3 regions of the Cupriavidus sp. HE11 genome follow, and region 2 is predicted to be linked to each of the others. Evidence: predicted binding sites of a transcription regulator. Region 2 holds the regulator's gene; each other region holds the start of a gene.
What was found. The regulator NrdR, encoded in region 2, represses ribonucleotide reductase genes. The targets are predictions, from matches to a motif close to CACNANATNTNGTG.
Positions count from the first base shown of each region.

Region 1: a site for NrdR is predicted at 1,871-1,884, ahead of ACOABP_RS06490 (ribonucleoside-diphosphate reductase subunit alpha). Genes of this name have one in related genera too.
Region 3: a site for NrdR is predicted at 2,321-2,334, ahead of ACOABP_RS27190 (ribonucleoside triphosphate reductase). Genes of this name have one in related genera too.

Region 1 covers NZ_CP184464.1:1,398,117-1,402,087, reverse strand. Annotated here, with positions in the region: gene ACOABP_RS06500 (sigma-54-dependent transcriptional regulator) at 1-866, shown strand, start outside; gene ampD (1,6-anhydro-N-acetylmuramyl-L-alanine amidase AmpD) at 859-1,455, shown strand; gene ACOABP_RS06490 (ribonucleoside-diphosphate reductase subunit alpha) at 2,129-3,971, shown strand, end outside.
Region 2 covers NZ_CP184464.1:1,021,696-1,025,666, reverse strand. Annotated here, with positions in the region: gene ACOABP_RS04810 (PilW family protein) at 1-263, opposite strand, end outside; gene pilV (type IV pilus modification protein PilV) at 260-811, opposite strand; gene ACOABP_RS04800 (GspH/FimT family pseudopilin) at 816-1,463, opposite strand; gene nrdR (transcriptional regulator NrdR) at 1,680-2,147, opposite strand; gene glyA (serine hydroxymethyltransferase) at 2,317-3,564, opposite strand; ZMP/ZTP riboswitch at 3,745-3,847, opposite strand.
Region 3 covers NZ_CP184465.1:2,191,652-2,195,622, forward strand. Annotated here, with positions in the region: gene ACOABP_RS27175 (Bug family tripartite tricarboxylate transporter substrate binding protein) at 1-551, opposite strand, end outside; gene ACOABP_RS27180 (IclR family transcriptional regulator) at 653-1,471, shown strand; gene ACOABP_RS27185 (glutathione S-transferase N-terminal domain-containing protein) at 1,503-2,210, opposite strand; gene ACOABP_RS27190 (ribonucleoside triphosphate reductase) at 2,369-3,971, shown strand, end outside.

The DNA of each region.
Region 1 (3,971 bases), 380 kb from region 2:
GCGTGCGCAAGATCGGCGCCAGCAAGGAAGACAGCGTCGACGTGCGCGTGATGTGCGCCAGCCACAAGGACCTGGCGGCGATGGTGGCGGCCGGACTGTTCCGGCAGGATCTGTATTACCGGCTCAACGTGCTGGAACTGCGCATGCCCACGCTGCGCGAGCGCGGCGAGGACGTACCCGTGCTGGCGCACGCGATCCTGGAACACCTGGCTACCCGCTATGGCGACGCGCATCCCAAGCGGCTGTCACGTGCCGCGCTGGAACGGCTGACGGCGTACCCGTTCCCGGGCAACGTGCGGGAACTGGAAAACCTGCTGGAGCGCGCCTACGCGTTTGCGGAAACCGACGAAATCGCCGTGGCCGACCTTGGGCCGCTCGACGCCGGCATGGAGCGCGCGAGCCTGTTGCAGACCGGCATGTCGCCCATGCCGGCTGGCGCGCCCGTGGCCGCACCGGCCGGCTATCACGCCTGGGGCAGCCCGATGACCTGGCCGGCCGCCGGCGCTGCGGCACCGGGTGGCGCAAATCCGGAACTGGCGCCCGAGCCAGGCGCGGATGACGGCGAAGCCGGGCAGGGCGACAGCGTGGCGGCCGACCCGCTGGGCGCGGCGCTGGCCGACCTCGATTTCCCGATCGACCTGCCTGCGCGGCTGGAAGCCGTGGAGCGCGAGCTGATCCTGCGCGCGCTGCGCCAGACCGGCTTCAACCGCACGGCGGCCGCGCCGCTGCTGGGCCTGAACTTCCGTCAGCTTCGGTACCGCATCCAGCAACTAGGTATTCGCGACGAACGCGATGGCCGGGACGGCCGCGATGCCGCCGACGATGGCGAATCGGTGGCCGAGGGCGAGGGACGCGGCGATGCGTGACGCTACCGGCGCCCACGACTTCATGCCTGACGCCGAAGGCTGGGTGCCCGCCGCCCGGCACGTGCCGTCGCCGAATTTCGATGCGCGGCCCGATGGCGCGCCGCTCGACGTGGTGGTCATCCACAACATCAGCCTGCCACCCGGCCAGTTCGGCAGCGGCGACATCGAGGCGTTCTTCCAGAACCGGCTCGATGCGTCGCGCCATCCGTTCTTCGAGACCATCCGCGATGTGCGCGTGTCGGCCCACTTCCTGATCGCCCGCGACGGCGAGCTGGTGCAGTTCGTGGCCTGCACGCAGCGCGCGTGGCATGCGGGACAGTCTGCGTACTGCGGACGCCAGCGCTGCAACGACTTCTCGATCGGCATCGAGATCGAGGGCGCCGACGACCAGCCGTTCACGCTGGCCCAGTACGACACCGCCGCCGCGCTGGTGACCGCGCTGCGCGCCGCCTACCCGATCCAGGGCATTGCCGGGCACAGCGATATCGCGCCCGGACGCAAGACCGATCCGGGCCCGCATTTCGACTGGCATCGGTTCGCGACGCAGGCGGACCTGCCTGCGGAATTGCTGCCGTATCGGCACGGATGACCCAGTCTGTGTAGGGATAATCACTGTGTTGCACAAACGCCGCAAAACGCGCGGCGGCCTCAAGACGGTGAATGTGGCGCCAACAAAACCCCGAACCCCGCAGGTTGTCATCGCACTGAAAAATACCTGTGCAGTTACGTGAACGCCGCTTCATTTCGGCGCAATGGCGGCTACAATCGCGCCCCCGGCGGTTGCAGGCGCGCCCCATCCTGGGTCACCTATCGGTGATCCATTCCCATTAAAAAATTTTCGAAATTTTGTGCGCCACCGAACGTGACGCCGCGAAGCCTTGAGGCAGCGCGCTTTGCGGGAATGTGGCGCCGCCGCACCGGACCGCCCAGACCCCACGCCGCGCTTGTCAAGACTGGTCATGCTGTCTCTTTTCACTATACTTAGGCCCAGTTTCGAACGGCACCACAACATCTAGTGGTGCCGCCGGGGGACCGGCCCGGAAGTGCAGAAAACGTCGCGGCAGCATGCGGCATTTAATGCAGATGGGTTAGTGGGCCGGCGCAGTACCGAAAGTCCCTAGCAAAGTGTCCGCACGAGCAGTTTGGTTCGCATCTGGCATGGCCTGAATCAAGTGACTTATAAAGCGCATTTTGCTAGGGACTTTGTCGTCTCAGTACAAGAACAGAAGTATTCATTTCAGGGTTAATACCGGAGTTACCTCATGCAAACGGCCCAAAACGAACAACAAACCACCGGCGTGACTGGCGCAACTGGAATTGGTGGCGCAGCAGCCGGTAGCTCGCAGCAGAGCCCTGCCGCTGCAGGTGTTTCGTATCAGGACTACAAGCTGATCCGCCGTAACGGCTCGGTGGTGGCGTTCGAACCGAACAAGATTGCCGTGGCCGTGACCAAGGCTTTCCTGGCCGTCAACGGTGGCCAGGGTGCGGCATCGGCTCGCGTGCGCGAGCTGGTGGAGCAACTGACGCAGTCCGTGGTGCGCGCGCTGGTGCGCAGCCGCCCGAACGGCGGCACCTTCCATATCGAAGACGTGCAGGATCACGTGGAACTGGCGCTGATGCGCTCGGGCGAGCATGAGGTGGCCCGTGCCTACGTGCTGTACCGCGAAAAGCGCACGCAGGAGCGTGCCCAGGCCAACGCGCAGGCCGTGGCCCGCGTGCAGGAAGCCGGTGCGTCGTTCAACGTGACCGACAACGGCGCAACCCGTCCGCTGGACCTGGTGGCGCTGCACGCGCTGATCGACAACGCCTGCAGCGGCCTTGGCAAAGCTGTCAGCGCCGAGCCGATCCTGAAGGAAACGCTCAAGAACCTGTACGACGGCGTGCCGATGACGCAGGTCTACGATTCGGCCATCCTGGCCGCGCGTACGCTGATCGAGAAGGACCCGGCCTACAGCCAGGTGACCGCCCGTATCCTGCTGCACACGATCCGCAAGGAAATCCTGGGCGCCGAAGTGACCCAGACTGAAATGTCGACGAAGTACGCCGAGTACTTCCCGAAGTTCATCGCCCGCGGCATCGAAGCCGAGCTGCTGGACGAAAAGCTGGCCACGTACGACCTGACCCGCCTGGGTGCCGCGCTGGACGCCTCGCGCGACTTCCAGTTCAACTACCTGGGCCTGCAGACGCTGTACGACCGCTACTTCCTGCACGTTGACGAAGTGCGCATCGAAATGCCGCAGGCCTTCTTCATGCGCGTGGCGATGGGCCTGGCGCTGGAAGAAAAGGACCGCGAAGCCCGCGCCATCGAGTTCTACCAGCTGCTGTCGTCGTTCGACTTCATGTCGTCCACGCCGACGCTGTTCAACTCGGGCACGCGCCGCTCGCAGCTGTCGTCGTGCTACCTGACCACGGTCTCGGACGACCTGGAAGGCATCTACGAAGCCCTGAAGGAAAATGCGCTGCTGTCGAAGTTCGCCGGCGGCCTGGGCAACGACTGGACCAACGTGCGCGCACTGGGCTCGCACATCAAGGGCACCAACGGCAAGTCGCAGGGCGTGGTGCCGTTCCTGAAGGTGGTCAACGACACGGCCGTGGCCGTGAACCAGGGCGGCAAGCGCAAGGGCGCGGTCTGCGCGTACCTGGAGACGTGGCACCTGGACATCGAGGAATTCCTGGAGCTGCGCAAGAACACCGGCGACGACCGCCGCCGCACGCACGACATGAACACGGCCAACTGGATTCCGGACCTGTTCATGAAGCGCGTGATGGAAAACGGCGAATGGACGCTGTTCTCGCCGGCCACCTGCCCGGACCTGCACGACAAGGTCGGCAAGGCATTCGAGCAGGCCTACCTGGGCTACGAAGCCAAGGCTGCCAACGGCGAACTGAAGCTGTTCAAGAAAGTGCCGGCCATGCAGCTGTGGCGCAAGATGCTGGGCATGCTGTTCGAGACCGGCCACCCGTGGATCACGTTCAAGGACCCGTGCAACATCCGCAGCCCGCAGCAGCACGTGGGCGTGGTGCATAGCTCGAACCTGTGCACGGAAATCACGCTGAACACGAACGAAAGCGAAATCGCCGTGTGCAACCTGGGTTCGGTGAACC
Region 2 (3,971 bases):
GGTTTCGCGAAGTCGTTATTCGTGTACAGGAAATCGGAATACCCGATCTGGCGCGCCTGCCGCTGCAGCAGCTGGGCGATGGCGCGGGCGTTTTCCTGGATCTCGCCCACATCGCCCTGCGTGCTGTTGGAGCGGCGCTGCGAGATATAGAGCGAGCTGGCCGCAAGGATCAGCAGCATGCTGATTACCATGCCGACCATCAACTCGACCAGCGTGAACCCGCTGGCCGCGCGGCGGCGGAACTGACGGTTTTGCGTAGTCATGGGATAAGCGCAGTCGAGAAAAGCTGTGGGGTTGCGCCGCTGTCTTCGCGCCAGAAGATCTTGATGACGTACGGTGCGTTGGCGTTCTTGTCGCAGCCGTTCTTGCCATCTGCCGCACTGGTGCCGTCATTGGGCGTGCTGTCCTTGCATACGACTCCATCGCCACCGGGCATGCTTTCCTGGACGTCCGCGAGCCATGTGGCATAGGCGGTGGTGGCCATCTGGTCCGGCGTGCAGCCATCCTTGGTAAAGCACTCCGCGATCGGCTCTGCCGTGGGCACATTGAAGGTGCCGTTGGTCACGGCCACGGCATTGCTGCGAATCTGGTCCGCCAGGTTGTAGGCCATCAGCGCGGCGTAGTTGCGCATCGCCGCCGTGCGCGAATCCACCAGTGTCTGCAACTGCAGGTTGGCGAGCGCCAGCATGCCGATCGACAGCACCACCAGCGTGACTAGCGCCTCGATCAGCGAAAAGCCGCGCGCCGCAGTCCGCGCACGCGACAGCCGGCATCGATCCGCCATCGGAGTAGGGGAGGGATAGGGCGTCATGGCGTCAGGAACACGTCGACTGCAGCTGGGTGGAGGGCCGGCCGCTGCCGGTGATGGAAACTGTCTGCCCGGCTTCCGTGGAGTTGCGCTCACAGAATTTCCAGCTTGCGGTGGGCGTGTTGGAGCTGCCCGTCGATCGCAGGCGCACGCGGTTTGGCGAGTCGCCGAGGTTGGCGGCCGTCAGGTCCGTGGTGGCCTGCAACGGATCGCTGTAGCGGATCAGCTCTTCGGTGTTCGAGTAGGTGCCGTCGTTGTCTGCGTCGACAAACACGATGCGGCGCAGCGTCCAGTCGTCGGAGCAGGTGTTGCCGGTGTCCAGCGGACAGACCGTGACTGTGGCGTTGCGGCGCGCGGCTTCGCTGCGGGCGAGTTCGAGGTCCGCGAACAGGCGCGTGGCATCGGCCGACAGCCGGCTGTTATGGAGGAATGACTTGAAATTCGGCGCGGCTGCGGCGGCCAGCACGACCAGCACCGCAATGGCCACCATCAACTCGATCAGCGTGACCCCGCTGGCGCGCCGCCGACGGCATCGTTGGCCTGCACGCGTGTGAACAGCCCCTGGCGCATCTGCTACAACGCCGGCGGTAACCCCAGGCGTAGACAGCAAAGGCGTCAGCAAGCCCGCTGCCTCTCGGCAGAAAGACTGACCCATTTGTAACTCCCGTCCAAAAAAACGACAGTTCTTTTTGTTCTTTGCGCGGCGCGCTGGAATTCTGTTGCGTCCGGACCTCTGCTGGGCCTGGTTCCGCGTGGCGGCGCTGCCATGTTGCAGCGCTTGGTTTCTATGCGATTTAAACGCGCGCTCGTCCGCCTGCCTCCTTACCCGAAGGAGGTCAGTGCAGATTAGACAGCTTTTCTAGGGAAGTGGCTACCCCTTTCGTGGGGTAGGGGTCGAAAACTCGTCCAGTACGTCGCGGAATTCAGACACATCTTCGAAGCTTCGATAAACGGAAGCAAAGCGGATATAGGCGATCTTGTCGAGCTTTCGCAATTCGCGCATGACCAGTTCGCCCACCTGGCTGCTCGGGATTTCCTTCTCGCCCAGCGCCAGCAGCTTTTCCTCGATGCGGAGGATGGCTTCGTCGATGGCCTCGGCCGATACCGGCCGCTTGCGCAGGGCCAGCCGCATCGAATCCTTGAGCTTGGCCCGGGAGTAGTCGACGCGCGAGCCGTTCTTCTTCACGATGGCCGGAAAGAAGAGCTCGATGCGCTCGTAAGTGGTGAAACGGCGGTCGCAGGCCTCGCAACGCCGGCGGCGGCGCACGGCTTCGCCGTCCTCGGAGACGCGACTGTCAAGGACCTGGGTATTGGAATGACCGCAGAAGGGGCATTTCATGCCTGACCACCTGAAGAAATATGCCAGCCCGCATTTTGCATCTTTGAGTTCTGCTGCGGGGTTGTGGCGGGTCAACCGGCGCCGCCGACCAGGGGAGGGCGGCGCCGTTGGTGCGTACTAACTATAGATACGCTTCAGATCGCGCGGGGCGATCCATCCATCCGTCCGATCAGCCGTAGACCGGGAAGCGGCGCGTCAGCGCTGCCACCTGCTCGCGAACCTTGGCGATGTTGGCTTCGTCGTGCGGGTTGTCCAGCACGTCGGCGATCAGGTTGGCCACCTGGCGGGCTTCCTCTTCCTTGAAGCCGCGCGTGGTCATGGCCGGTGAGCCCAGGCGGACGCCCGAGGTCACGAACGGCTTTTCCGGATCGTTCGGGATGGCGTTCTTGTTCACCGTGATATGCGCGTCGCCCAGGATCTTCTCGGCTTCCTTGCCGGTGATCTGCTTGGCGCGCAGGTCCACCAGCATCACGTGGCTTTCCGTCTTGCCCGACACGATGCGCAGGCCGCGCGAGATCAGCGTCTCGGCCAGCACGGCGGCGTTCTTCACCACTTGCTGCTGGTATTCCTTGAATTCCGGCTGCAGCGCTTCCTTGAACGCCACGGCCTTGCCGGCGATCACGTGCATCAGCGGACCACCCTGGATACCCGGGAAGATGGCCGAGTTGATGGCCTTCTCGTGCTCGGCCTTCATCAGGATCACGCCACCGCGCGGGCCACGCAGGCTCTTGTGGGTGGTGGTGGTCACGAAGTCGGCGTGCGGCACGGGGTTCGGGTACACGCCGGCGGCGATCAGGCCGGCGTAGTGGGCCATGTCCACCATGAAGTAGGCGCCCACTGCCTTGGCAACCTTGGCGATGCGTTCGAAGTCGATGCGCAGCGCGAAAGCCGAGGCGCCGGCGATGATCATCTTCGGCTTGGTTTCGTGGGCCTTCTTTTCCAGCGCGTCGTAGTCGATGTCTTCCTGGGCGTTCAGGCCGTAGCTAACGACGTTGAACCACTTGCCGCTCATGTTCAGCGCCATGCCGTGGGTCAGGTGACCGCCTTCGGCCAGGCTCATGCCCATGATGGTGTCGCCCGGCTTGAGCATGGCGAAGAACACGCCCTGGTTGGCCTGCGAGCCCGAGTTCGGCTGCACGTTGGCGGCGTCGGCGCCAAACAGCTGCTTCACGCGGTCGATGGCCAGCTGCTCCACCACGTCGACGTACTCGCAGCCGCCGTAGTAGCGCTTGCCGGGATAGCCTTCGGCGTACTTGTTGGTCAGTTGCGAACCCTGGGCGGCCATCACTGCCGGCGAGGTGTAGTTCTCGGAGGCGATCAGCTCGATATGATCTTCCTGGCGCTGATTCTCCTTCTGGATCGCGGCGAAGACTTCGGGGTCGATCTGTTCGATCGTGAAACGGCTGCGTTCAAACATGGCGTGACTCGTCTGTAAAAAGGAAAGCGGACGGCAATATCGATAGGAACATCGGTTGCAAGTCGGCGCTATCGTATTAAAGCGGGAATTACTTCGCGGATAGGGCGCGCGGGAAGGCACTGGCGTCCAGCGCCGGGCTGCCGAATGCGGCGGACCGGCACAGGGCGCACCCTGCTTCCCATTCGCTGCCCAGGCGAGCGGCAGGCGCTTTTTACTTCACGCCCAATGAACTTGCGCTTCCTCGTGGTAGTACCCACTGACTTCGCCAGTCGCGCAAGATGGAATGGTTGCGGCAGAGTTTATGCGAACGCGTCGCAGGCCGCAACCCGGCGGAGGCCCGGCCGGAAGCGCACGCCGCTTGCGCCGTCAAGGGCTTGTGGTCCATGGCTCGCAACTTGCTGTTGCAA
Region 3 (3,971 bases), on a different replicon from region 2:
TACGGCGCGTGGGTCATCGTCAGGTGCGCTTCGGTCTTGAGCAGTTCCATCGCCAGGTGGTGCGGGCTGCCGGCGCCGGCCGAACCGTAGTTCACGCCGCCAGGCGTTGCCTTGACCTGCGCGATGAAGTCCTGCGCGGTCCTGGCCTGCGTGCCGGGGCCCACCACCAGGATCATCGGAAAGCGGCCCAGCAGCGTCACGGGCGCCAGGTCGCGCGTGGGGTTGTACGAAAGTGTCTTGTACAGCGCGGGATTGAAGACCAGCGTGCCGTTGTCGGCCGACAGCACCGTGTAGCCATCGGGCGCCGAGCGCGCGGTTTCCGAGGCGCCGATCGCGGTATTGCCGCCTGGCTTGTTGTCCACCACCACCGGCTGGCTCACGCGTGTCGACAACCCCTGTCCGATGGTCCGCGCCAGGAAGTCCGAGCCGCCGCCAGCCGGGTAGGGCACGATCCAGCGGATCGGCTTGGCAGGCCACATATCGGCGGCATGTGCGCCGGTGACCACTGCAAAGGACAGCGCAAGCAGCGCCAGGGGCTGGAAGCGGGGCATCGGGTTGTCTCCTTGGTATTCGGCCGGATAGTGGTTGGCCTATTTTGCGTAAATCATATACGCATTGCGTAATCTATGAATGAGGGTTAACCTCGGGCGCCATGACTACCGCTACCGATCACTCTCCAGAGTTCGCTTCGCGCCCCCGCGAACGCCGCCAGCGCGTGCAGGCCGCCGAAACCGGCATGGCCGTGCTCAAGACCCTGGCCCGATTGGGCGGGCGCGCCAGCCTGACCGCCATTGCCGGGCAGATCGGTGAAAGTCCGGCCAAGGTGCACCGCTATCTGGTGAGCCTGATGGAGGAGGGGTTTGTCGCGCAGGAAGCCAACACCCAGCAGTACCACCTGGGCATCGAGGCGCTGCAGATCGGGTTGGCCGCGATGCGCCAGGCCGACCCGATCCGGCTGTCGGAAGCCTCGCTGGTACGGCTGCGCGAGCGGCTTGAAGTCACGTGCTTTATCGCCGTGATGGGCAACAAGGGGCCCACCATCGTGCGGATCGAGGAGCCGGGCCTGCCGGTGACGGTGAATGTGCGGGTGGGGTCGGTGATGCCGCTGCTGTGGTCGGCCACGGGCCGGGTGTTCCTGGGGATGCTCGACGATTCGAACGTGCAGGCGCTGGCCCGCGCCGAACTCGATGCGCTGACGCCAGTGCAGCGGGCCGACCTGGATGCGAAGGACCCGCTGGGCGCCCTGCGCGAGCCCGTGCGCAAGCAGGGCTGCGCGGCGGTGCGCGATACCAACCTCAAGGGCATCAGCGCCGTGGCGGCGCCGGTGCGCGACTACACCGGCCGGGTCTGCGCGGTGCTGACCGCGCTGGGCGCCACCGGCGGCTTCGACCCGGCGATCGACGGGCCAACTGGCCGCGCGGTGCGCGAGGAAGCCGCCGCCATCAGCGCCTTGCTGGGCTTCGCGGGCTGACTGCCGCAGGGCCGCTTGTTGCGGCCCAGCCTTATTCCGGCCGCTTCGGAATATTGACCGCGCGCTGCACGGTGGGGCGTGCCACGAAGGCCGCCAGCACGCGCGACACTTCGGGGAAGTCCTGGATACCCACCAGGTCGCCGGCCTCGTAGAAGCCCAGCAGGTTGCGTATCCACGGGAACGTGGCGATGTCGGCGATCGTGTAGTCGTCGCCCATGATCCACTGGCGGCCCTTGAGCCGTTCGTTCAGCACGTTCAGCAGCCGCTTCGATTCGGCCACGTAGCGGTCACGCGGACGCTTGTCCTCGTAGTCCTTGCCCGCGAACTTGTGGAAGAAGCCTACCTGGCCGAACATCGGGCCGATTCCGCCCATCTGCCACATCACCCACTGCAGCGTCTCGTAGCGCAGCGCCGGATCGGCCGGCATGAACTTGCCGGTCTTGTCCGCCAGGTACACCAGGATGGCGCCCGATTCCCACAGCGCCAGCGGCTGTCCGCCGGGGCCGTTGGGATCGATGATCGCGGGAATCTTGTTGTTGGGGTTCAGCGACAGGAACTCGGGCGAGGTCTGGTCGTGCTTGTCAAAGCGCACCAGGTGCGGCTCGTAGGGCAGCCCGGTTTCCTCCAGCATCAGCGATACCTTGATGCCGTTGGGGGTATTCAGCGAATACAGCTGCAGGCGTTCGGGATGTTGCGCCGGCCATTTGCCGGTAATCGGGAAGTCGGACAGAACGGTCATCGTGATGAGCTTGTCGTTTTGTGGGCGAAAGCGGCCATGGTAATGGCTTTGGCGCAATTTCGCCTGGCGGCCGGCAAATACCCCTGATATCGACATTTGATCCAGGCCAAAACTACATGTAGTGCAGCGTGGAAGAATTTGCCCCATATCTTGTATGAATGAGGGCGGGCGCGATGTCGGAAATGGCCGTGGGCAGGACGACGGTGGATGTGGAATCGTCGATCAACGAATACCTGGACCGCCAGGACTGGCGTATCAACGCGAACGCCAACCAGGGCTATTCGCTCGGAGGGCTGATCCTGAACGTGGCTGGCAAGGTCACGGCCAACTACTGGCTGTCGCACGTGTATGCGCCCGAGGCCGGCGCGGCGCACCGCGAGGGCGACCTGCATATCCACGACCTGGACATGTTGTCCGGCTACTGCGCGGGCTGGTCGCTGCGCACGCTGCTGCACGAAGGGCTCAACGGCGTGCCGGGCAAGGTGGAAGCGCTGCCGCCCCGGCATATGTCCAGCGCGGTCGGGCAGATCGTGAATTTCCTGGGGACGATGCAGAACGAATGGGCCGGCGCGCAGGCGTTCTCGTCGTTCGATACCTATATGGCGCCGTTTATCCGCAAGGACGCGATGGCGTACCCCGAGGTGAAGCAGCATATCCAGGAGTTGATCTACAACCTCAACGTGCCGTCGCGCTGGGGCACGCAGACGCCGTTCACCAACCTGACCTTCGACTGGACCTGCCCCGATGACCTCAGGGATCAGGTGCCGGTGATCGGCGGCCAGGAGATGCCGTTCCGCTATGGCGACCTGCAGGCAGAGATGGACATGATCAACCGCGCGTACATCGAGGTGATGACGCAGGGCGATGCCAGGGGCCGCGTCTTCACGTTTCCGATCCCTACCTACAACATCACGCCCGACTTCCCGTGGGACAGCGACAACGCCGCGCGGCTGTTCGAGATGACCGCCCGGTACGGCCTGCCGTATTTCCAGAATTTCGTGAACTCGGACCTGACGCCGAACATGGTGCGGTCGATGTGCTGCCGCCTGCAGCTGGACCTGCGCGAACTGCTCAAGCGCGGCAACGGCCTGTTCGGCAGCGCCGAGCAGACCGGCTCGCTGGGCGTGGTGACCATCAACTGCGCGCGGCTGGGATACCTGCATCGCGGCGACGAAGCCGGCCTGCTGGCACGGCTCGACACGTTGCTCGATATCGGCCGCGACACGCTGGAGGCCAAGCGCGAGCGCATCCAGCAACTGATGGACCAGGGCTTGTTCCCATACACACGGCGCTACCTGGGCACGCTGCGCAACCACTTCTCCACGCTGGGCGTGAACGGTCTCAACGAGATGATCCGCAACTTCACCGGCGACGCGCACGACATCACGAGCGATGCCGGGCACGCCATGGCGGTACGGCTGCTCGACCACGTACGCGGCCGCATCGTCGAATACCAGGAAGCCACCGGCCATATGTACAACCTCGAAGCCACGCCGGCCGAAGGCACCACGTACCGGTTCGCGCGCGAAGACCGCAAGCGCTGGCCCGGCATCCTGCAGGCAGGCACGCCCACGCAGCCCTACTACACGAACTCGTCGCAACTGCCGGTGGGCTTCACCGACGATCCGTTCGAGGCGCTGGCGCGCCAGGAGACGCTGCAGTCGAAATACACGGGCGGCACCGTGCTGCATCTCTACATGGGCGAGCGCCTGTCCAGCGGCGACGCCTGCAAGCGCCTGGTGCGCCGGGCGCTGGAGTCAT